Regions from separate parts of the Streptococcus pseudopneumoniae IS7493 genome, predicted to be linked through region 2. Evidence: riboswitches for the same ligand, from Rfam matches in the RefSeq annotation. Region 2 holds a riboswitch; the other holds the start of a gene.
The links. Region 2 has a riboswitch for FMN ahead of SPPN_RS02830 (ECF transporter S component). Riboswitches for the same ligand answer to the same signal wherever they lie in the genome.
Positions count from the first base shown of each region.

Region 1: it holds a riboswitch for FMN, as region 2 does, so the genes downstream of both, ribD (bifunctional diaminohydroxyphosphoribosylaminopyrimidine deaminase/5-amino-6-(5-phosphoribosylamino)uracil reductase RibD) here and SPPN_RS02830 (ECF transporter S component) in region 2, are expected to answer to the same signal.

Region 1 covers NC_015875.1:260,031-272,306, forward strand. The annotation lists gene mutL (DNA mismatch repair endonuclease MutL) at 1-106, shown strand, start outside; gene ribH (6,7-dimethyl-8-ribityllumazine synthase) at 431-898, opposite strand; gene SPPN_RS01525 (bifunctional 3,4-dihydroxy-2-butanone-4-phosphate synthase/GTP cyclohydrolase II) at 899-2,104, opposite strand; gene ribE (riboflavin synthase) at 2,124-2,759, opposite strand; gene ribD (bifunctional diaminohydroxyphosphoribosylaminopyrimidine deaminase/5-amino-6-(5-phosphoribosylamino)uracil reductase RibD) at 2,744-3,844, opposite strand; FMN riboswitch at 3,978-4,092, opposite strand; gene ruvA (Holliday junction branch migration protein RuvA) at 4,249-4,842, shown strand; partial or broken gene SPPN_RS01545 (DNA-3-methyladenine glycosylase I) at 4,852-5,037, shown strand; gene SPPN_RS01555 (hypothetical protein) at 5,225-5,470, shown strand; gene SPPN_RS01560 (DinB/UmuC family translesion DNA polymerase) at 5,467-5,802, shown strand; gene SPPN_RS01565 (hypothetical protein) at 5,815-6,183, shown strand; gene SPPN_RS01570 (DUF5960 family protein) at 6,170-6,469, shown strand; gene msr(D) (ABC-F type ribosomal protection protein Msr(D)) at 6,587-8,050, opposite strand; gene mef(A) (macrolide efflux MFS transporter Mef(A)) at 8,071-9,288, opposite strand; gene SPPN_RS01585 (hypothetical protein) at 9,674-9,844, opposite strand; partial or broken gene SPPN_RS01590 (DNA-3-methyladenine glycosylase I) at 10,388-10,825, shown strand; gene SPPN_RS01595 (SemiSWEET family transporter) at 10,910-11,173, opposite strand; gene SPPN_RS01600 (S66 family peptidase) at 11,279-12,276, opposite strand, start outside.
Region 2 covers NC_015875.1:514,015-526,290, reverse strand. The annotation lists gene SPPN_RS02870 (CTP synthase) at 1-223, opposite strand, end outside; gene SPPN_RS14160 (hypothetical protein) at 352-477, opposite strand; gene rpoE (DNA-directed RNA polymerase subunit delta) at 613-1,197, opposite strand; partial or broken gene SPPN_RS02860 (GNAT family N-acetyltransferase) at 1,325-1,774, opposite strand; partial or broken gene SPPN_RS11780 (chromosome partitioning protein ParB) at 1,779-1,901, opposite strand; partial or broken gene SPPN_RS12685 (IS5/IS1182 family transposase) at 1,911-2,015, opposite strand; partial or broken gene SPPN_RS11775 (transposase family protein) at 2,121-2,804, opposite strand; gene SPPN_RS02850 (MFS transporter) at 2,945-4,093, opposite strand; partial or broken gene SPPN_RS12680 (phosphatase PAP2 family protein) at 4,698-4,826, opposite strand; gene SPPN_RS02845 (MFS transporter) at 4,853-6,073, opposite strand; gene SPPN_RS02840 (helix-turn-helix domain-containing protein) at 6,273-7,145, opposite strand; gene SPPN_RS02835 (phosphatase PAP2 family protein) at 7,257-7,907, opposite strand; gene SPPN_RS02830 (ECF transporter S component) at 7,897-8,460, opposite strand; FMN riboswitch at 8,624-8,842, opposite strand; gene SPPN_RS02825 (tRNA (cytidine(34)-2'-O)-methyltransferase) at 8,896-9,399, opposite strand; gene SPPN_RS02820 (energy-coupling factor transporter transmembrane component T family protein) at 9,592-10,422, opposite strand; gene SPPN_RS02815 (ABC transporter ATP-binding protein) at 10,407-12,089, opposite strand.

The DNA.
Region 1 (12,276 bases), 250 kb from region 2:
TCACGGACGTCCTGTTTTGGTGCATTTTACCAAGTCGGATATGGAAAAGATGTTCCGACGTATTCAGGAAAATCACACCAGTCTCCGTGAGTTGGGGAAATATTAAAAGTATAAAAAAGTCTGGGAAAAATGTTCAAAATCAGAAAAACGCATAAAATCAGGTGTTCAAAAACCTTGATTTTATGCGTTTTATCATAGAAATATTTACTTCATTTTTTCCTAATTCTTTTCGAAAATCTCTTCAAACCAGGTCAGTTTTATCAGTAATCTCAAAACAGTGTTTTGAGCTAATTTTGCTAGTTTTGTCTGTAACATCGAAGTTGTGTTTTACCACTCTGCGACTGGTTTCCTAGTTTGCTCTATGATTTTCACAGAGTATTAAATTGCGATTTTGCCAAGTTTCTTTATTCGTCTAAAAGTAGAGTCTGTTCTATGCGTCTAATGTACGAATTAGGTTGACCATTTCAATAGCGCCTTGTGCACACTCAGAACCCTTATTTCCTGCTTTAGTGCCAGCTCGTTCTATGGCTTGTTCAATTGTATCTGTCGTTAGCACACCAAACATAACTGGGATTTCGCTATTTAAACTGATTTGGGCGATTCCCTTAGATACCTCGCTACATACATAATCATAATGACTTGTATTCCCTCTAATGACAGCTCCTAAGCAGATAATTGCATCATATTTTTTACTTTTTGCCATTTTTGATGCAATCAGAGGTATTTCAAAAGCTCCTGGAACCCAGGCCACCTCGATATCTTTCTCGTTTACATTCTCTCTTTTGAGATTATCCAGTGCTCCAGATAATAATTTTGAAGTTATAAATTCATTAAATCTCGCTACAACAATACCGATTTTAATATCGTTCGCTACTAAATTACCTTCATAAGTGTTCATTTATTTTTCCTCCATATTTAAAATGTGACCCATTCGATTTTTCTTTGTTTCTAAATAAAAACTATCGTAAGGATTGGCTTCTATTTCGATTGGTATTCTACTGGAAATGGTAATTCCATATTTTTCTAACTGTTCAACTTTGTCAGGATTATTTGTCAGTAAATGTAGTGACTGTAGTCCTAGGTCTTTAAGCATTTGTGCTCCAATATGATATTCTCTTAAATCACCTTCAAAGCCTAATGCAAGATTGGCATCAAGCGTATCCATGCCTTGATCTTGTAAATGATAGGCTTTTAATTTATTGATAAGTCCAATTCCTCGTCCCTCCTGTCGCAAGTAAAGTAAGACACCCGAACCATTCTCAACAATCATTTTCATAGCTTTATCGAATTGCTGTCCACAATCGCAACGTAAAGAGCCTAAAACATCTCCTGTTAAACATTCGGAGTGGACCCGACATAATACATTGGCTTCATCCTCTATGTTTCCCATAATAAGAGCAAGATGATGTTCCCCATTTAGTTTATCTATATAGCTAATTGCTTTGAAATTACCGTATCTAGTAGGCATATTGACAGTTGAAACTCGTTCTACCAGCTGATCATATACTTTTCTATATTCTTGTAATTCTTTGATGGTAATTAGTGGAATCTTGTGTTTCTTCGAGAACTGAATTAAATCATCTGTTCTCATCATTTTGCCATCATGATTCATTATTTCACAACATAGGCCACACTCTTTTAGTCCAGCTAATTTTAATAAATCAACAGTTGCTTCTGTGTGTCCATTTCTTTCTAGAACACCACCTTTTTTTGCAATTAAAGGAAACATGTGTCCTGGCCTGCGAAAATCAGAGGGTATTATATCTTCAGCTACACACATACGTGCGGTCAGTCCTCTTTCCTCGGCAGAAATACCTGTGGTCGTTTCTTTATAATCAATTGAAACTGTAAAAGCAGTCTTATGATTATCTGTATTGTTTTCAACCATAGGTGAAAGCATTAATTGATTAGCTAAACTTTCGCTCATAGGCATACAAATTAATCCTTTGGCATAAGTAGCCATAAAATTAACATTTTCTGTTGTAGCTGCTTGTGCAGAACAAATTAAGTCTCCTTCATTTTCTCTATCCTTATCGTCTATAACAAGAACAAGTCGTCCCTTCTGCAATGCTTCTAATGCTTCTTGTATTTTTCGATATTCCATTGACTGATTATCCTTTCTGCTAAAATCCATTTTGATATAATAGTTCCTTAGATATTTCTGATTTTGGAGAATTATCCATCAGTTTTTGCACATATTTACCTAAGATATCATTTTCAAGATTTACTGTACTCCCGACTTGTTTACTCTTAAGAATGGTTTGTTCCAAGGTATGAGGGATAACAGATACTGAAAAGTTTACTTTGGAGACTTTAGCGACAGTCAGACTAATGCCGTCAATTGTAATAGATCCTTTTTCAACTATTAAATCTAAAATTTCTTTTTGTGTGTTGATTTGATACCATACAGCATTATTATCTTTTTTTATTGACGAGATTTTTCCTGTACCATCAATGTGTCCTGTAACGACGTGACCCCCAAGTCGACCGTTGACAGATAAGGCTCTTTCTAGATTCACCTCACTTCCATGTTTTAATAGAGTAAGAGCTGTTCGACTCCATGTTTCATTCATTACATCAACTGTAAAGGATTGATGATTGAAATGAGTAACTGTAAGACAGATACCATTTACTGCTATACTATCGCCTAAATGGATATCCGTTAATATTTTTGAGGCTTTAATTGATAGTTTACAATTACGAGAGTCTTTCTGTATTCTTTCAACTTTTCCGATTTCTTCAATTATTCCTGTGAACATGGATAAATCACTTCACTTTCTATGAGATAGTCATTTCCTATTTGAGAAAAAGCATAAGGTTTCAATCTAATAGCGTCATTTGGCAAAGAAATGCCTTCACCTCCGACAGGAAACTTGGCACTGCCTCCAAAAATTTTTGGTGCAATATATATTTTCAGCTCATCAACAATTTGTTGTTCCAAAGCACTCCAATTCATTAGACTGCCCCCTTCTAGAACTAGGCTATCAATCTGCATGTTTCCTAGATGTTGCATTAAACTCGATAAGTCTATATGATTGCCTTTTTTCTTTATGGAAAGTATTTCACAGCCATGATTTTGATATAGCTTCATTTTATTTTTGTCTTCAGAGGAAGTGGCAATGTAAGTTTTAATATCATTTGCTGTTTTTACGATTTTAGAGGTAAGAGGAGTTCGTAAATGTGTATCGCATATGATACGGATAGGATTTTTCCCTTCCTCCAATCTACATGTCAGCAAAGGATCGTCTTGAATAACAGTATTGACTCCCACCATAATTGCACTAACATGGTGTCGTAATTGATGCACATGCTTTCTTGCTTCTTCTTCAGTAATCCATTTGGATTGATTTGTTTTAGTGGCTATTTTTCCATCCATTGACATTGCATATTTCATAAAAACATAGGGTACATGCTGGGTAATATACTTTCTAAAACTTTTTATTAAGTTAAGACACTCATTTTCTAAAATTCCAACAGTAACTTGAAGATTATTTTCCTCAAGTATCTTTACTCCTTTTCCAGATACAATAGGATTACAGTCTAGGCTTCCAATGACTACTCTTGTAATACCACTATCGATTATAGCATCTATACAGGGAGGTGTTTTCCCGAAGTGACAACAGGGTTCAAGTGTTACATAAAGCGTCGCTCCGACAGGGGATTTTCTACAGTTTTTAAGAGCATTTCTCTCAGCATGTGGGCCACCAAAAAACTCATGATAACCTTGTCCGATAATGTGATTATCTTTTACAATAATTGCGCCAACCATAGGATTGGGATTGACGTAACCAGCCCCTTTTTGTGCCAGTTTTATTGCTAATTTCATATATTTTGAATCGCTCATCTCACTACCTCCAAAAAAATATACCTTGAATAGGGGACTACTCAAGGCATACAAAAGAAAACTTATGCGATTAACAAAAATGCTCTGAAATGACAAGTAATCATTTCAGAGCACGCAAAAAGCACAAATATACTTTTATCTTCTTTCATCCAGACTATACTGTCGGCTTTGGAATTTCACCAAATCATGCCTTTCGGCTCGTGGGCTATACCACCGGTAGGGAATTGCACCCTGCCCTGAAGATAGTTATTCAATTACAGATGATTATAGTACTTAATTTTGAATATGTCAACAGATAAATACCGATTGTTTTTGATATACTGTATTTGTGATAATCGATTCTCGCTCCTCGGATAAAGAAAATATGATATACTAGATAAACGAAATAAGAGAGAAGGAACACTATGTACGAATATTTAAAAGGAATCATTACCAAAATCACTGCCAAATACATTGTTATTGAAATCAATGGTATCGGTTATATCCTGCATGTGGCTAATCCCTATGCTTACTCAGGACAGGTCAACCAAGAAACTCAAATTTATGTGCATCAAGTCGTGCGTGAGGACGCTCATCTGCTTTATGGATTTCGCTCAGAAGACGAGAAAAAGCTCTTTCTCAGTCTGATTTCGGTCTCTGGGATTGGTCCTGTATCAGCTCTTGCTATTATCGCTGCTGATGACAATGCTGGCTTGGTTCAAGCCATCGAAACCAAGAATATTACCTACTTGACCAAGTTCCCTAAAATTGGCAAGAAAACAGCCCAGCAGATGGTGCTGGACTTGGAAGGCAAGGTAGTAGTTGCTGGAGATGACCTTCCTGCTAAGGTCGCAGTGCAAGCAAGCGCTGAAAACCAAGAATTGGAAGAAGCCATGGAAGCCATGTTGGCACTGGGATACAAGGCGACCGAACTCAAGAAAATCAAGAAATTCTTTGAAGGAACGACAGATACAGCTGAGAACTATATCAAGTCGGCCCTTAAAATGTTGGTCAAATAGGAGCAGAGCATGACAAAACGTTGTTCGTGGGTCAAGGTGACCAATCCGCTCTACATTGCCTATCATGATGAGGAGTGGGGTCAACCCCTCCATGATGACCAAGCATTGTTTGAGTTGTTGTGTATGGAAACCTATCAGGCTGTGCTGAGAGCTTTCTTCTATACTAATAGACGAAAGGGTGTGAAAATGATTTTTAAATGATACTGTGGAACGGAACAGTAGCCCTAGTATTGACTACTGTCGTTTCTATTCATATTGGCTATTCTAGGACTGAGATGAAAAAATCTATAAATGCTCAGAATAAAATTGAACCCGCAAATCTCCCCAAAACAATGGTGAGTCATGTACTTGTATTATTCCGAAAAAATACACCTCTGGTGCAGTGAGACAAATTGGTGTATCTTATAGTGGCTTCGTAGATGAAAGCTATACTCTACTATCACTCTTTGATGATGTAGAACAAATTGAAAAAGATAATAGACTTCAGACAGCTATTGATGTTGTCAGAGAACAGTTTGGTTTTTTAGCCATACAAAAAGGAACCGTCCTAACTGAAGGTTCCAGAAATATTGAACGCAGTAAACTTATCGGTGGTCATTCCGCGGGTGGATTGGAGGGATTAAAATGAAACAAGAAAAAAATACAGTACAATTTTCAGAAATCCGTAGCAAAGGATGTAATGATATTGAAATGCTTGAAAGATTTTTACATGGAATCGTTGAAACAGCAACTTCAAAACTTCGTCAGAGAAAACTCAAAACAACTGAAATATCGATACGACTAGTACATGCTAAATCTGAAAACCGATTACCATTGGAATTTACATTTAGCATTAAGCCAACAAGCTCATCTGTGATAATCTATACTGAGGTAATCAATCGCTTTAAAGAATGTTACACAGGTGGGGGAATTCAAGGTTTTACGATTCAATTTGATAAAAATACCCTTGCCTCTGCATAGAAAGGATTTGATATGATTGACCGTTCATATTTACCATTTCAATCAGCAAGAGAGTACCAGGATACAAAGATGCAAAAATGGATGGGCTTTTTCCTATCTGAACATGCATCAGCACTCTCTGATGATACAAACAAAGTAACGTACATGTCTGACTTATCACTAGAGAAGAAATTATTACTCCTCAGTCAAGTATACGCCGGGCAGCTACGCACACGCATTCAAGTGATTGAAAAAAACAAGCGTGTTTCCTACACTGGAACAATACCAAGTCTGACCAAAGATTTCATTTTGATAAAAACTACAACAGGTCACATCAATTTGAAATTAAAAGACATTATTAGTATTGAACTTGTCGAGGAGGTGCTCTATGAATCAGCTTGAGTTTCAGCGTAATCACCTACAAATGGACTATTATAGCGAGAGCTACCAAGATTTTGAACGTGACTTCTACCGCTACTCTAACATGAATATTCCATTGACCTTCCTAACTGATGATATCCTAAAAACAATGGCGACTTCACGTAAGAATTACTTTGTCCTCAATAAGGAAAAGTCCAGAGATAACCGCGATCACTTCTTCATATTTGAAGTAAGTACCGTAGATGAGAATCCGCTAATCTATCATTATACATATAAGAAAACTACAATATATTTAGCAGAAAAATAGGAGCAGTTCAATTGACTGTTCCTATTTTTAATATTCATAAAATCTAAAGTCTTTATACTCTTTAACAATGGAGTCGCCAACCAGAACAGACTATACTGACCAGCGACTACCTTAAATTTAATGTTTCAGATTTATTTTCTTATCTCTAATTTCATAAACTACATCTGCTACATTTTCGAGTAATCGTTTATCGTGGGTGATAAACACGATAGTTCCGGTGTACTCCTTCATTAGTATTTCCAAAGCCTCTAAACTTGGTATGTCAAGGAAGTTACTGGGTTCATCCATTATTAGGATGTTATATCTACCCATGAGCATTTTAGCAAGCAACAATTTTATAATTTCTCCACCGCTTAAAACAGATAAACTTTTTCCAATATCGTTCTGTTTGAACCCCATAGATGCTAGCACTGAACGAATTTCTGATATATTGTAGTCACAATCCTTCTGCATAAACTCCATAACATTCTGATTACTGTTGTACTTGTAACCATTCTGTGCAAAGTAACCTATTTTTGCCTTAGGCGAAATAGAAATTCCTTCTTCATGGTTTAAGATCATTTGGATTAAAGTTGTTTTTCCGATTCCATTACCACCAGTTAACGCCACTTTTGCTCCTAACGGAATTTGAAAAGATGCATTTTCAAACAGAGCCTTATCCCCAAATACTTTATTAATTTCTGCACCGACTATAGGGTATGGATTATGGAGCTCCAATGCTTTACTTTGCCTGAAACGAATTCTGCGAATGCCTTCCGGAGCTTCTACTTTTCCTAAGGCCGCAATCCTGTGCTCTAGGGTTTTAGCAGCATTATACATCTTTTTTTCCTTACTTCCTATTGATTTTTGATGAGCTAAACGCCCTCCGTCTTTAGTACTTTTTTTCTTTGAAGAACCTTTTGCCTTCTGTTCTATTTTACGAGCCTGTTTTCGCTTTTCCTCCGCAGCCCTTTCCAATCGGGCACGTTCCGCAATAAATTGTTCGTATTCTGCAGCTTGGCTCTTACGTTCTTCCTCTTTCTGACGAAGATAATCAGAATAGTTTCCCCAATACTCAGTGATTTTGCCATCTTTCAGTTCCCATATTTTATCTACTATTTCATCAAGAAAATAGCGGTCATGGCTAATAACTAACAGTGCACCTGTAAAATATTTTAGCTGTCCTATTAGAAAATCAATTCCTTCACGGTCTAAATGGCTCGTAGGTTCATCCGCTAAAATACCATGAACCTGTGCCGATAAGGCCTGTGCTATTTTAAGCCTTGTTTCTTCACCACCGCTCATAGTCTGTATATTTAATTGCTCAACACCTAGCTTGCCTACAAGTGCAAAATCTTTTTCCTCCTGCAGAGTTACTTCGTCCAACTGGGGAATATAGGCAAGTTCACCCAGACGATTCATTTTACATCCTGGGGGAGTTAATTCTCCTAAAAGTACCCTGAGTAAAGTGCTTTTTCCAGCACCATTTGCTCCTACTAAACCAATACGGTCATAATCATATACTTCTAATTCATTTATATCTAAAACATCGCGTCCTTTGAATTCCACACGAATGTCTTTTGCTTTTAATATTAATTCCATAACATTTCCTCCAATATTGTTTATTTTAAATCTAATTTTCTAACCTCAGTTATCATTTGGCAAACTATAGCAATGCCAATAATTAAAATACCTGATAGTAAAAACCAATGATTTACACCGATTTTATCAGCAAAGAATCCAGAAAGAATTAACCCAATTGGCATAGCAAGTGACATGATACTTCCGATCAAAGAAAATACACGTCCTAAATATTCAGGCTTAATTTTCTCCTGAAAAAGAGCTGTTTGCACACCGCTATAAAATGGCACCGAAAGCCCCATTATTGCACAGCAAACTACGAATATTACAAATCCATTTGGAGGAAGTATTCCCGAAACGGCTAAACTGGTCCCCATTATAAAAAATGAACTTGTTATTAGTAATACATGCTTTTCGAAGCCCCCTAATCTTCCTAATAATAAGCCTCCTGCTAGCATCCCAAATGCAAAGGAAATTTCCGTAATAGAAATATGCACAGGCGTTCCATTAAAGTGTTCCATGCTTATTAAAGGAAATAGTGCATTGATTGGCATATAAACAAAAGTATATAGTGTTCCTAAGAGTAATAAGGCAAACAATCCTTTGTTTTGTCTCAGAACCACAACTCCTTCTTTCATCTCCCTTATGAAATTTGGTTCTAAACTTTGCACTTGATTACCCAGCTTAGGTATACGTACAATTGCTACCGTAATAGATGCAATCACAGCACCCAATACGTCGATGGCAATAATAGCATTTAAATCCCAAACGGAGTATAAGAGTGCTGCAACTGCCGGACTAACAATATAGCTTATAGACTGCAAAGACTGACTATAGCCTGCGCATTTCGTTAGCTGTTCTTCTGGTACTAAAAGTGGTGTAACCGCATTGAGTGCTGGGGTATGAAAAGCTGTTCCAATGCTACGGATAAACAATACTATCATAATCATCCAGACAGGTAGCTCCATACAGAATGCAACAATAGCAAGCACTGCACCAGCTGCTGCGATAATTAAATCGGCACCAATCATTATCTTCTTCCTATCATGACGATCCACTAGCACACCAATGGCAGGTCCCAAAATCGCATAGGGTAAAAAACCTACTAATGAAGCCATAGACAAGACCATCGCAGATCCTGTTTTTTCTGTAAGGTAAAAAATAATCGCCATTTGCAGGATGGCACTAGTGATTAATGATACTGCTTGCCCTGCCCATATTGCATAAAATTTTCGTTTCCAATTGTTGTATTTTTCCATTTATATTATCTCCTGCATATTATTTTGCTTGAATTTCTATTTTGAATAGCATTCTAGGCAATAAAAAATGCAGGCCAAACCCCACAATGTGGCTTTTGGTCTGCATACATACAATTTGGAAACATTCATATTAAAGACATAGTTAAATAAAGGTATAGTTAAATAACCAATATCCTCACCGTAACTAATGAATGCTCAATATCGTATAAATAAGCACAACAAAAAAGCCTATCATCGGGTATAGATTCTGCTTTTTTTATTGCCAGCTTATCTTAAACGCATTGAGGCTGTCATAGTTTCGGTTCCTCCTACATCTTTGTTTATATCAATTTATAGTATAACACAACAAGATGATATGTTCAATATAAAAGTTATGGAATGAGACTCATACTTCCAATTCGATGCCAGATTTAAAGGATATGACGAAGTTTTCTTCATAGACTGTAACGCTCTGGATTATCTTCCTTAGTAGCAAGCGATTAGCTTTCACAAAATCTTCTGTTTGTAGTTTTAAAAATTCATCAGGATTTTCTAACTCAACCTCAAAATATTTCATTTTACATTCCCTCATTTCATTTATTGATAAATTGAGTTTGCAAAAAAGAGTGGACAATTTTTGTCTACTCTTAACCTTTAAAATAGTTTTTTTTAATCGATTTGAAGTTGCCTAAATTATTACTTATTCGGTAAAATGAAGTATTGCTTTCAACAGATTTCCTTCAACTACACTTCACTTGATTCAAACAAGGTGGGTACATTTCTATTCCCACAAACTCCTTGTCAATGGAAACAAACACGTACCCACAGGGTAAATGGAAATAGAAACTGATAATTTCTAGCTATCACTTCTACTCATTCCAAAAATTTTCTCACTCTGATACTTACCCACCATAAAGCAAAAAGCCTTGCAATCAAGGCTTTCATTATCCCTTTCGTTCAAAGGTTTCTAAGCTTTTACGAGCAGAGCGACACACTCAGCGGTTCGCTATCTCCGTTCTGTCTGCGTGCTAGCACTTGTCAATCACGGACAGCTATCGCATGGGCGGAAGTAAATGCTAATCTTCGTCGTTTTACTCCTTGACTAGCAAACTTACCGCCTCAACATGGTCTGTCTTGGGAAACGGTGCTCAACAAACGTCAAGCTTTCCGAGAAGCATTTTATGGCTATCAAATTCAAGCGGTCGCAGAAATGACCGATACTGAATTGGAAGACTTGCTGGATAATCCAGCCATCATCCGAAATAGAGCCAAGATTTTTGCTACACGCGCTAACGCCCAAGCCTTTCTACGACTACAGGAAGACCATGGCTCTTTTGATGCCTATCTTTGGTCTTTTGTTGAGGGGAAAACGATTGTTAACGATGTTCCCGATTACCGCCAAGCCCCAGCTAAAACACCTTTGTCTGAGAAATTAGCCAAAGATCTCAAAAAACGAGGCTTCAAGTTCACAGGACCAGTCGCTGTCTTGTCTTTTCTACAGGCTGCAGGGCTAGTTGATGACCACGAGAATGATTGTGAATGGAAAAGCAGGAATTAGTGTGTACAGGTAACTAGCATATCTGAGAATATAGAAAAAAGCTGAGAAATTTTTCCCAGCTTTTTATATATACTATTAGATTTGTTAGAGTGAAGTCAAAAAAGTGATTCCACCTAAAATAACACCAGCTGAATTTGGAATGATTAGTATCCAATCCTTCTTAGGTTCCTTTGTCCATCCATAAATAACCCAGATTAAGCAAGATATAGCAGCTGATAAAGGTTGAAATGGTTGAGCTTTATTTCCTTGTAAATTAGCGATAATTTGAGGTATGTAGGCAATAAATACTATAATTCCAATAAAGGCACCAATAGAACCTACGATTCGATTAATTTTTTGTTTTGTCATATACACCTCCTTCAAAAGGATACCATAGAAATTAGCGAAATGCAATAAATTCAGATACAAATTGTAACGAAAACCAATACAAAAGCACAAAAATAGAGAAACTATTTATTTTTTGTTATAGTCAAAGCGAATGACTTGTTCCTGTGCATCTACATAGGCGTGAACGCCAAAGGGAACAATGGCTCTTGGAGTTGCGTGGCCGACATTCAGATTATAGACAATCGGGATATTGCTGTCAATGATATCCAATAGTGCCTCTTTATAGTCGTCATGGAAAGTTTCATCCATAGGTTTTCCGACCAAGAGTCCATTGATGACCGCGAATATGCCAGTGTCCTTTAAAGTTAGCAACATCTTTTTGAAGTCTTCTGGCTTAGGCTTTTCTTCGCTTGTTTCGAGCAAGAGGATTTTCCCTTCCCAGTCTGACAAGTCAGGGAAAAGTTTGTATTTTTGGCAGAGCTCCGTGCTATCTGCGTATCGAGAGTTGTCAAAGATATCGTAGAGGGATTCGAGGCAACCACCGAGGATTTTCCCCTCGAACTGAGCACTTCCTTGCAACAAGTCAAAACCTGTATTTGTATGACTGACACGAGGTGTTTCCAGGGCCGTGGGACTAAAATCAGTTCGTTCCTCATACCAAACGTCACTAGGGCGGATTTCTGAAATTCTTCCCGTCTCAATCAATTCTTTAAAGTAGTGAAGGCTATAGGCTAGCATTTCTTTGTCTAATTCACAAATGTCTGCTAAAAAGGATTGACCATAAAAAGTCTTGATTCCTAATTTATGCAACATGAGGTGGTTCATGGTTGTATCCGAGAAGCCAAGAAAAATTTTTTGTTTGATAACCTTTTGGAGTTGGTCATTTTCAAAAAGATAAGGTAGCAAGCGATAGGTATCGTCTCCACCGATGGCACATAGGATCATGTCGATGCTATCATCAGAAAAGGCATGAATCAAATCCTCTGCACGAGCTTCAGGATGGTCCTTGATAAAGTCTAATCCTTTTAACGAATGGGGCAAAAAGATAGGATTGAGTCCCAGATCCTTGAGACGTTGGATACCCAAGTCTACTTCGTGTTTGACAAAGTCCTCTCCGATAATGC
Region 2 (12,276 bases):
GACCCAAGTCCAAATCTGTCTCAGCTCCGTCATCTGTCACAAAAACTTCCCCGTGCTGGTAAGGACTCATAGTTCCTGGATCAATATTGATATAAGGGTCAAATTTTTGAATGGTTACTTTAAGACCACGATTTTTCAAGAGACGGCCCAGACTCGCTGCCACAATCCCTTTCCCAATAGACGATACCACACCACCAGTTACAAAAATATATTTCGTAGACATAGATTCCTCTTTCTAAAGTGCTCAAGGTCTTGCTAACTACGTGGGGACATAGAAAACAAGACCCTACTAATAAGAATAATCTGGGACGACTGCACCAGATTCACAACTAATACTCTTCGAAAATCTCTTCAAACCGCGTCAACGTCGCCTTGCCGTAGATATGTGTTCCTGACTTTGTCAGTCTTATCTACAACCTCAAAACAGTGTTTTGAGCAGCCTACGGCTAGTTTCCTAGTTTGCTCTTTGATTTTCATTGAGTATAAAATACAAGAAGATAACTTCTTGTAAAAACAAAAATAGCTCCCTAAGAACTAGGGAGCTCCGACCTCTAAAAGAGGTGCCCGAACAATATGATACCTAAAAATAGGATAATTGTCAATAGCTAACTTTTATTCCTCGATGATTTCAGCATCATCATCTGAAAACTCGTCGTCTTCGTTGAGATCCACATCTTCTCCCAAGTCATCTGGAGCGATTTCGTTGATTTCTGCATCATAAGCTTCCACTTCATTTTTTTCATCATCTGGATTTTCATCATCGTATGAAAGAGCTGGATCTGCTTCGTATGCATCTTCGTCTTCTGGATCATCTGCATTGTAGTCAATGGCATCTGAATCACCATCCATAAAGGCATTGACACGTTTTTTCTTAGCTTTTGGTGCTACTTCATCGTCGTCATTTTCTTCAAGAGCGATGATTTCTTCGTCGATTTCGTCCACACCATACCATGAACGAAGACCCCATTTGTTGTCCCCAAGTGAGATGAAGCTACCGTCAAAGTTCAACTCTGTGTAGAACAAAGGCAAAGCTTCGCGGATATCGCTGTTTGATGTTCCAAGGTAGTTTTGAATTTCATTTACAAGATCGCTAAAATGCATCTCATGATCGCGACCACGAAGTTCCAAGATAGCACGCGCCACCTCAATCATAGATAGTTCACTTTTTTCTTGCCCAGCAAATACTTCTAATTCCAAAGCGTTTCTCCTCATTTATACTACTATCGCCAGAGCAAACAGACTCTGACCTCATTTTATCATTTACTCTTTATTTTACGATAATTTTGCGGAATAGTCAAAGGTTAAGGGGGAGAAAGTGGCAGGATTAGACTAATTCCAATATAAAACTCCTTCCTTTTTCTGTTGCTCCATTTTCCACAAATCCAAGCGACTTGAAACACCTCCTAGAAGCATGATTGTAGGTGTAGATTTCCTTAACTCTCAATTCTTTCCATCCTTTTACTCAAGCAAATTCAATCAAAGCACTTAGAATCTTTTTTCCAAGTCCTCGATGTTGGTAAGCGGAATTCCCAATCACAATGGGGAGATTATCCTGAGATAGTGTAATATCCCCAATTGGAAACCATTCTCCCTTCTCCTTGACTTCAATCCAAAAAGGCTCACCATGCCGATCCAAATAGAAATACATGGCTTCCAAGGTCGCTTGACTGTAAGGAAGCTTCACCCCATCTACGAGGTAAACCAAGTTCACATCCTGATACCAAGCAAAAGCTTCCTCACAATGATTGACCTTATAATAAGGAACAAGACACAATGCACTACCTTTTCAACAAAAGAGTTGCTGCTTGATTAAAACCATCACACCAGTTATACCATTTTGCTTCATACCCATCTTGAGCTAGGATACGATCTTCTAAATCAAAAACAGAGTAAATAGACTTCCTGCAAAACTAGAATCCTAGTTCATGATTGATAATACCAACAATCAAATTCATTCGTAATCCGAAGCGTTTACGATGATTTCGATAGGTTGTTGAAAATATTTTAAACGTTTTCATAGTGAAATGAAATAAGAACAGGACAAATCAATCAAGACAGTCAAATCGATTTCTAACAATGTTTTAGAAGTAGATATGTACTATTCTAGTTTCAATCTACTATACTTTGGCAAAAATATTCTCAACCTTGCTGCTCCCCTTAGATAGCGCATGGTTATAGGCTTTATCTTCAGCTATTAGCGGCTTGAGTTTGCTGGATTTACGTGGAGTTTGTGCTTGAGGATATATCTTCATGAGCCCTTGATAACCACTGTCAGCCAAGATTTTACCAGCTTGTCCGATATTTCTGCGACTCATTTTGAACAACTTCATATCATGACAATAGTTCACAGTGATCTCCAAAGAAACAATTCTCCCTTGACTTGTGACAATCGCTTGAGCCTTCATAGCGTGGCATTTCTTTTTACCAGAATCATTCGCTAATTGTTTTTTAAGACGATTGATTTTTACTTCCGTCGCATCAATCATTACCGTATCCTCAGAACTGAGAGGAGTTCTTGAAATCGTAAAACCACTTTGAACAAGAGTTACTTCAACCCATTGATTCCGATGGGTTAAGTTGCTTTCGTGGATACCAAAATCAGCCGCAATTTGTTCATAAGTGCGGTATTCTCGCACATATTGAAGAGTGGCCATCAGAAGGTCTTCTAGGCTTAATTTAGGTTTTTATCCATCTTTTGCGTGTTTAATTTTTAATACGGCTAACATCTCTTCAAAAGTCGTGCGCTGAACAGCAACAAGGAGCTTAAATCGTGTATCAGTTAGTTGTTTACTTGCTTCATAATTTTATTGTATCATATTTTTGTTTCACAGGAAGTCTAATCTAATGGAATAGGAGGCAGTAAGATGGAAACTATCATAGCTTGTACTCATAAACTACTCAAAACGATATATGAAGTCTTATATCTCCATAAAAATACATAATTTCACAGTGTTTTTTTTAATGCTGACGATATTACAGGAATAAATGAAATTGCAAAATAAATGATAACTGAAATAAAGTATACTGGCAAAATTCCAATTAAGTCTGCTAGATAACTAAATGAAACTAGCGCTACAGCATACATTAGTTGCATTAAAACACTTCTGGCAGCAAAAGCTCTTGCCAATATACTAGGATCAACTTTTTCTTGAATAATTGATTCTTGAATTATATTTCTAATTTGTGCAGGGGGGCCGACTAGAAAAGAAATAATAATTGTTATGATAGGGCTTCTATTAACAGTGTAAAATAGTGTGAGTAGTGTAACAAGAAGTGATGATATAAACAAAAATTTTCCTGGAAAATGTTGAAGTTTATGAGAGTATTTTGTTATTACCCCTCCTCCAACTATAATCCCTAAGAAGTATGCTGAACCCTGGTATCCCCACCAAGTTTCACTTGTTAAAAGGATAGTGGTTGTAAATGCTAGGAGGTATGAAGATGTCCAAATCACATTTGCAAAATTTTCAATAATATCCATAATAGTTATATCCCTGATGACAGGATTATCCCTTATAGGTATGAGACCTTCAAAAATTTGATATACATATGAACTTTTGGAAGAGTTTGGTTTATGTTGATTCTTTTCAACGTGAATATAAAAACTTAGAACTGAGGAGAGCAAGAAACACAAAGATATACAATATAATGAATATTGCAAACCTAGTAACGTAGACAATGGAATTGCAAGTGCCCAGCCTGCTGTTTGAACGGATTGACGAATGCTTAGGGTGAGACCGTTTGCTTTTACTATCGCATCATTATCAACTATACTAGGAACAATAGCTAGACGTGCAGGAGTATAAAAACTATTGGTGATGCTTATTAAAAAGACTGTGGAATAGGTTATTATAATACTATCATTAAATGAACTGATAATGGTATAAGACAGAGTAACTAGCCCACCAATCAGATTAGTAAACGACAATACATTTTTATGTGAAATTTTGTCTAAAAAAATAGGTCCAATCAAACCTCCTATAACTGCTGAAATAGTTCCTATTATCAAAACAAATGTTGATTCACTGATAGAATTACTTTGTGAATAAACCTTTGAGATGATTGTTACACTGAAAAAAATATTTGCAATCAAGTTAAAAATTTGATTGCAAAGTAAGTATTTAAAATTATTATTGCTTATCTTAACTCATTCCTTTTGCAAATAAATATTGATTAGTATAGCAAAAAAATATATTTTACGCAATTACTATGCTCTCGTGTTGATATACCATACATATGAAAGCTTCTACCTTTCCTTTTGTATATCTATCTAATTTTAGCCATATTGCTTGAGAATTCCATAACCTTTCTTGCAAAATCATAGTTTTAGGTGGTGACTAAAATAGATAGAAATATAATATTGCTTACGGTAGGAATTATGGTATCTCTTGGGAACAGTGATCTCTCTAAACATGTAAAATCTGATTTTATTAATTAAGGAGGTACATTTATCGTATGGTTTTATAATCACTCTATGAGGGACAGGGGAATCACTTGCTGATTCCTCCTAATTTCTAGCTGGACGGTATTGATCGGACTCTTTATAAGCTCTAAGGTTGCATGGGAAGAGCTCCTCCAACTTAAATCAGCGTAATGGGATAATACAGAATGGTCCATTTTTCTAATAAGTATAGTTGAGTCGGATGAAGATATGCTATATTGACTTTCATTTCTTTCTCCTCAAGGGAATTCGATACTCACTTCTGTTTGCCTTTAAATCGCCATTGGAAGCGGAGCTTGTCATAAAAGGGAAACTCGATAAACAAGACTCCCAAACCCAGACAGAGACTGGCAAGAACGTCTGATGGGTAATGAACTCCCACCCAAAAAGAGACAGTAGTTCATACTACTATTACTCTATTTTCATTGCTTTCACAATTGCTAAGGCAGTCAATACAAAAATAAAAAGTGGAAGCACTGTGATTTTTAGGTTTGTAGCACTCGCTAAGGCAACGATGAGCATGCTAAGAATTCCTGGTACAACAACATTGAATACTCCAAGCACTGACTGGATGGTTCCCATGACTTCTTCTGGAACCATCGAGAATACAAGGTTGAAAATCCGAGGCCCCATCATTCCTACTGCAACTGCGCATAAGAAGACAACTACCAATAAAAGGAGGAAATGATTGATCAACCAAGAAAAGAGAATACAGAGATGCATAATTTCTTCAAAGTAGACAATCATTTTTATGGGAATATTTTTTAGGATACCTCCACTCAAAAAACTTCCCACAATCGTTCCTGAAAAAATAACCACTGACAATGCTGCAATGGATTTCCCAGTGTCAAAGAAGATAAATGGATGATGAATCAACATCAAAGTCGTTAAAGGGGTAATAATGCTTAAAATCACTTGGTTCATAGCTGCAATGAATATTAATTTGATGATGGTTGGAAAACTTGACAATATCTTCATAGAATAGAGGAAATGCTCTCCAAAAGATTTTGCGGTTAATCTTTTACTAACCTCCATCTGTCCCTCAATATCTCTCAAAGAAGTACGAATAAACACCACACCCAACAGTGCAAAAAGAAAGGTCAAAGCATTCAAACCCACAAACATCTGAAGACTGATGACCCCAATCAAAACTCCACCTGTAAGGTTGCTAAGAATATTAACTACACCAGCAGTTGCCTGTCTAAACCCCATAGCATCTGTCATATCATCTCCTATAATCCTCACATACAAAGGAGAAATCATAGCACCTGCAAAATAACTCATGGTATCTGATAAAAGATTGATGCCACAAATAAGAAAAACCATCCCCATAGAAAAGTTCTTATCCGTTACAAACAGTGTCAATAGAGTATAAAGCAGAAACTTACTTGCCAATATAGCAATATATTTTGCAACACGATTTTTTTGAAAATCGGCAATAACGCCTGTGAACAACTGAGAAATCTGCGGCAAAGTCTCCGAAACTGTTATACAAAGAACAGCTAATGAAGCAAATTTATATCCCGATACATAAGAAATAAATGAAATATAAAACAGCGTATCACCAAATGACGAAACCCATTGATTAATTAGCAACATCCGGTAATTTTTATTGGTCAGAAAAGTATTCATTGGATTGCCTCCTTCTTCAGCTCAAAAGGAAATTGAAATCCTAACAACGCCCAATATATCCCCAAAGCTCCAATACCAAAATCAAAAACTATTGATGATATTCTAATACATCAATTTTGGTTTGTCAATAATTTTTATGGTGTTTTTTATTTTTTTTTGAAATATGAATTTAAGTTATCTAAAAATACAAATCTTTTTCTTAATCTTCACTTTCCAATAATTTCATTTCCTTCTCAATTTCTAGCATCATTCTCTGGTTCTCTTCGTGCTTGTAAAGCTGATAAGATACTTGATAAAAACCTAGTATCCTATCCCTTTCAGCAAAGCTCTCGCTTATATTTCCCAATAAACAATACAAATCTGCTAATCGATAACTACTATTATATCTTTTACAAATAGCTATCGTTTCTGTAATTTCTGCTATAGCTTCAGATGTTCGTTCATTCAACCACAAATATCTACAATAGTTATATCGGAATTTAATCATCAATTCTAACTGTTCCAAATGATGAACAGATAGTGACTGGAGGTTCTCTTTTAAAAGTTGATAGAGTTCCTGATATGTGTCTTCCTGCCCCATATCAAAATAAAAATTAGCCAAGGTATTTCCCAGTTGTAGATAGTAAAAATCAGATTTTTTCAGAGATAACAGTATTTTTTCCAGTTTCGCAACTGCCCCTGTTTGATGATTTAAATAACAGAATTGAACTAATGTATCAATCCAGTCCAAATAAATCTGGTCTTTAGCAGATAGACGAGTACGTTTAGATTTTTCCAGTTCATAGATGTAATGGAGAGATTCATATTCCCTCTCATCCAAAAATTTCTTAGATAATTCTTTAAACTTATCAATATTTTCTAAACTAGAAACCTCAGTATCTTCAAAGAAATAATCCATGCTCACCTTCAATCGCTTAGATAGTTGAAAGAGTAATTCTGACCCAGGTGAATATTTACCTTGCTCCATACGGCTAATCTGCCCTTGCTCACAAATCCCCTCAGCTAATTCTTTTTGAGATAATTTTAATTCCTTTCTTTTATTTTTTAATCGTGTCGCTAATAGCATACCCACACTTTCTTCCTCCTTGCTTTATTTATTAAAATATATCAAACACCAAAACATGTTTCAAGTATATATTTCATATGGTTCTATTTGTATTTGTACAATTTTTTATCTTTTCCATCACTTCTGCTTGCCTTTAAATCGCCATTGGAAGCGGATCTTGTCATAGAAGGGAAATTCGATAAACAAGACTCCCAAACCCACACAGAGACTGGCAAGAACGTCTGATGGATAATGAACTCCCAGATAGACCCTTGATACCAACACACTGACTAGGTAGAGACCTAGCACGATTTGCACGATTTTTCTCCAGACCGGATCTTTCATCCGCTGACTAAGAATGACAATCAGAGAACCGACCATCAAGGTTACAGCCAGAGAATGGCCGCTTGGAAAGGAAAATCCCTTCTCATCAACCAAGTGTAAAATAGCTGGTCGTGGGCGCTGGTAGATATTTTTAAAGGTCACGATTAAAAGTCCTGCTAAAGCCAGATTTCCCAGCATGAAGAAACTTTCTATCTTCCACCGCTTACGATAAAAGACAAAAGCTGTAATGACAACCCAAGTGATAATCACTGGAATATCAATCAGACGTGTAATGGCTCGGAAAAGAATAGTCAAGTAATCTGGCAAGTCTCCTCGAACGGCAGTCTGTATCGGTTGGTCAAAACCGACCAGCGTTTCAGGGTAAAATTTGACCATGTAGCCAAGAATAACGAAAAGTAAAAGGGCAAAACTGCCCTTCATTAAAAATGTTTGTTTATCTCTCATAATGTTTTAAGGTTGGTTTCAAGAGAACATACAACAACCAGAATGAAACGGAAAAGATTACACCCTCAATCAAGTTAAAAGGTAATACCATGGTCATTAGGTAGTTGGAAAGTCCCAAAATTTTTCCAATATCAAAGTTAGCAAACTTAGCGTACAAAGGAACAGCGTAAACATAGTTGAGAACCAACATTGCCACAGTTAAACCAACAGTCCCAGCTAGAGAGCCTAGTAGGAAACGAAGGGTTGTCCGTTCCTTTTTCCAAATCAAAGCAAAGACGATGACAAAAACTCCCAAAGCTACGATATTCATCGGCAAACCAATGTAAGTATTCACTCCTTGGCTGTTAAGAAGCAATTTCAAGAGTGAGCGAAGCAAGAGCACTCCTAGAGCAGCAGGCAAATCCATGACCACCAGACCCACAAGGACTGGCAAGATACTAAATTCGATCTTGAGGAAGGATGCCGCTGGCAAGAGCGGAAAGTCAAAGTACATCAGCACAAATGAGATGGCTGATAAGATCGCAATGGTCGAAAGTCGACGTGTGTTTGTCATAACAGGTTCCTCCAATTTTCTATAAAATCAGAAGAAGTTAGAAAGGATTCCTCTATCTATTCTCACTTTTTATATCCCAAAAGTTCCCTCTCACTCTATTAAGGAAATTCAAGCAAGCGGTTACAGTTTAGCTATAAATCTATCAGAACAGACAAAGCTATTCTTTCGTCTTCTCCCATCCAGACTATACTGTCGGTTGTGGAATCTCACCACATCAGCTTGCGCTCGCGGACTTATTTGGCTAAGATATTTTAGATTTATCTAGGCGTCGCAGTCGAAGATAATACTTAAAGTATATCGAGACAAGACAACGACGAGAAAGCTAAAATAGCTAGTCAAATTTACCGCCGGTCGGGAATCACACCCTGCCCTGAAGACTCTTTTATCATAACAAAAAACGCTTGCAAGCGCAAGCATTTTGTTCATTTTCATTTTTTATTTCAATTTATCTGCTTCATAGGTATGAACGAGCTCAAGACCTGCAAAGTGCTGCTGGCGGAGGGCTTCGTAGACAATCATGCAGACGGTATTAGACACATTGAGACTGCGGACATGTTCATCATTCATGGGAATACGGAGAGCCTTCTCAGGATGTTCTCGCATAAAGTCCTCAGGCAAGCCCTTGTCTTCACGTCCAAAGAGAAAATAATGGTCCTCGTCAGTCGATAAATCCACATCAGAATACACTTTCTCAGCAAATTTTGAGATCAGATAGAGTTTGCCCTTCATATGAGACATGAAATCCTCCAAACTCTCGTAAAAATAAATCTCTAGTTTATCCCAATAATCCAATCCAGCTCGCTTCATCTTGCGGTCGTCAATAGGAAAGCCCATTGGCTTGATGATGTGGAGGGGAGAATTGGTCGCAGCACAAGTACGCGCGATATTGCCTGTATTTTGTGGAATTTGTGGTTCAAATAATACAATGTGATTTGTCATGACTTGCTTCCTTTCACCATTGCAAAAAAATAGCCACACTGCCCGGAGTCAAGCTCAGCAAACAGCGTGGTTAAGGCATCGTTAACTTACCTCACAACAGGTTTGAAGTAAATCAGCGAAACTACTTTCTTAGTATAACACTTTCAGAATCATTGTCAATAGAAACGACTTGATTTTTTCAATTTTTTCAAGCTATTTCCAAGGATTGTAAAATCGTCCTTGATTCTGCAAGATAAGTAGTAAACTAGCTACTAAAAACAAGGCTGCCAAGAACAAGGTAAGATAGTCTCCTTTTTTCAAGGCCTGATAACTATACCAAGTGCGTTTTTTCTCTTTCCCAAAGCGCCGAAGCTCCATGGCGGTCGCGATGGTATCAATGCGTTCTAGCGAGCTAAAAATCAAGGGAGTAATAATGCGCAAATTGCCTTTGATTCGTTGCATAAGAGAAGCTTTCTTGGATAATTCCATCCCACGCGCCTCCTGAGACATTTTGATAGTAAAGAATTCTTCCTGCAAATCTGGAATATAGCGCAAGGTCAGACTGACTGAATAGGCAATCTTGTAAGGCACACCAATTTGATTTAAACTAGAAGCAAACTGACTAGGATGGGTTGTCATCAAAAAGATAATAGCCAGAGGAATGGTACAAAGGTACTTAATGGCCAGATTTAGCAGATAAAAGAGCTCCTGGCTGGTCAGAGTGTAGGCACCGATTCCCTGCCAAATCACACTTCTCTCTCCGTAAAGTCCAACCCCATACTCAGGAGAAAAGAGATAGACCATCAAAACGTTTAAAACGGCAAATACCGTCGCAAAAACGGCCACAAAGGAAACATCTTTAAAACGGATTTCTGACAAATAGAGGAGAAAGACCGAAAAGATGGCAATCAGAACAAGCAGTCTGGTATCATAGCTAATCATGGCCGCCAATGACACGAGGATGAAAAAGAGAAGTTTACCAGCTCCTGACAAGCGATGAATCACAGTATCTCTATGCTGGTAACCAATTAATTTAGCTTGCATCCTTCTCTCCTTTCTTTGTAAAATGCCGTTAAAGCAAGTGGATCCACGTCTAGTTTTTTAGCCAAGTTGAAGATTGAAGTTTCTTTTAGATTGGCTTTTACTAACAGCTCAGGATTGCTCAACAGACTAGCTGGATCAGTATCAGCAATCAGTTCTCCATCAACCATGACAAGGGCCCTGTCTGAATAATCCAGCATCAATTGCATATCATGCGTAATCATGACGATGGTATGACCTTTTTGATGCAACTCTTCGAGAAATTCCATAATCTCAGTATAGTTCTTCTGGTCTTGACCTGCTGTCGGTTCATCTAAGAGGATAATTTCAGCTCCTAAAACCAAAATCGAGGCAATAGTGACACGTTTTTTCTGACCAAATGACAGGGCAGAAATAGGCCAATTACGGAATTCATAGAGACCACAGATTTTCAAAGTTTCATAGACTCTCGTTTCAATTTCCTTCTCATCCACACCTCGCAAACGAAGTCCCAGAGCCACCTCATCAAAAATCATGTTAGTTGAAATCATTTGATTAGGATTTTGCAGCACATAGCCTACTCGTTCCGCCCGCTCTGCAACAGAATCTCCTTTTATATCCTGCCCTTCCCAAAGATAGCGACCTTCCGTCTGAATAAAGCTACTTAAGGCCTTGGCTAGAGTTGACTTCCCTGCTCCATTTTTCCCGACAATGGCAATCTTTTCACCCTTTTTAATATCCAAATGTAGGGATTTTAAAATCGGTCTATCATCATAAGAAAAAGAAACCTCCTCTAGTCTAAAAAGTGACTGCAAATCTGGCATCTCTTTTGCCAGTTCATTCTGCAACTGAACCTGACCTTTTGAGATAGACAAGTTATCCAGATCTGCTAACTGTTCTTCCTTGGCTAAATCCACACCCAATTGACGGAGAGTGGTGAGATAAAGGGGTTCGCGAATTCCATTTTGGGTCAACAAATCAGTCGCCAATAACTGATCAGGACTTCCATTAAAGAGGATACGGCCATCGTTTATCAAGACAATCCGATCCACAGGTCGATGCAGAACATCTTCCAAACGGTGCTCGATAATAAGGGTCGTCGTCCCCTCCTCCTTATGAATCTGATCAATCAATTCAATAATATCCTGACCTGACTTGGGATCCAGATTGGCGAGTGGCTCATCAAACAAGAGAATCGGACTTTCATCAATCAAGACACCGGCTAGACTAACTCGCTGCTTTTGTCCACCAGACAAGTCTTGAGGACGCTGAGCTAGTAAAGGGAGAAGGTCCAGCTTTTCAGCCCATTTATGAACACGACTTTTCATCTCTTCTAGACTTGTTACATCATTTTCTAGAGCAAAAGCCAAGTCCTCTGCCACAGATAAGCCGATAAACTGCCCATCTGTATCCTGCAAAACTGTGCTAACCAGATGAGACTTATCATAGATGCTCATATCAAAGGCTGTTTGACCCTTTATCAAAAATTCTCCATATGTCTGACCCTTGTAAATATTGGGAATAATCCCATTCAAACACTGACCCAAGGTAGATTTACCTGATCCAGATGGTCCAACAATTAAGACTTTCTCTCCCTTGTAAATGGTCAAGTCTATCCCTTGCAAGGTCGGTTCTTGTTGTGTTTCATACTGGAAAGAGAAATCCTTCCACTCAATTATAGCTTCTTTCATCTTACTCTCTTCATTCGCTTCTTCTACTCAATGAAAATCAAAGAGCAAACCAGGAAGCTAGCCGTAGGTTGCTCAAAACACTGTTTTGAGGTTGCAGATAGAGCTGACGCGGTTTGAATTTAATTTTCGCAGAGTATTAGACTTCTATTTTATCATAAATCTACCCCTTCTTGCAGACTCTTCTATT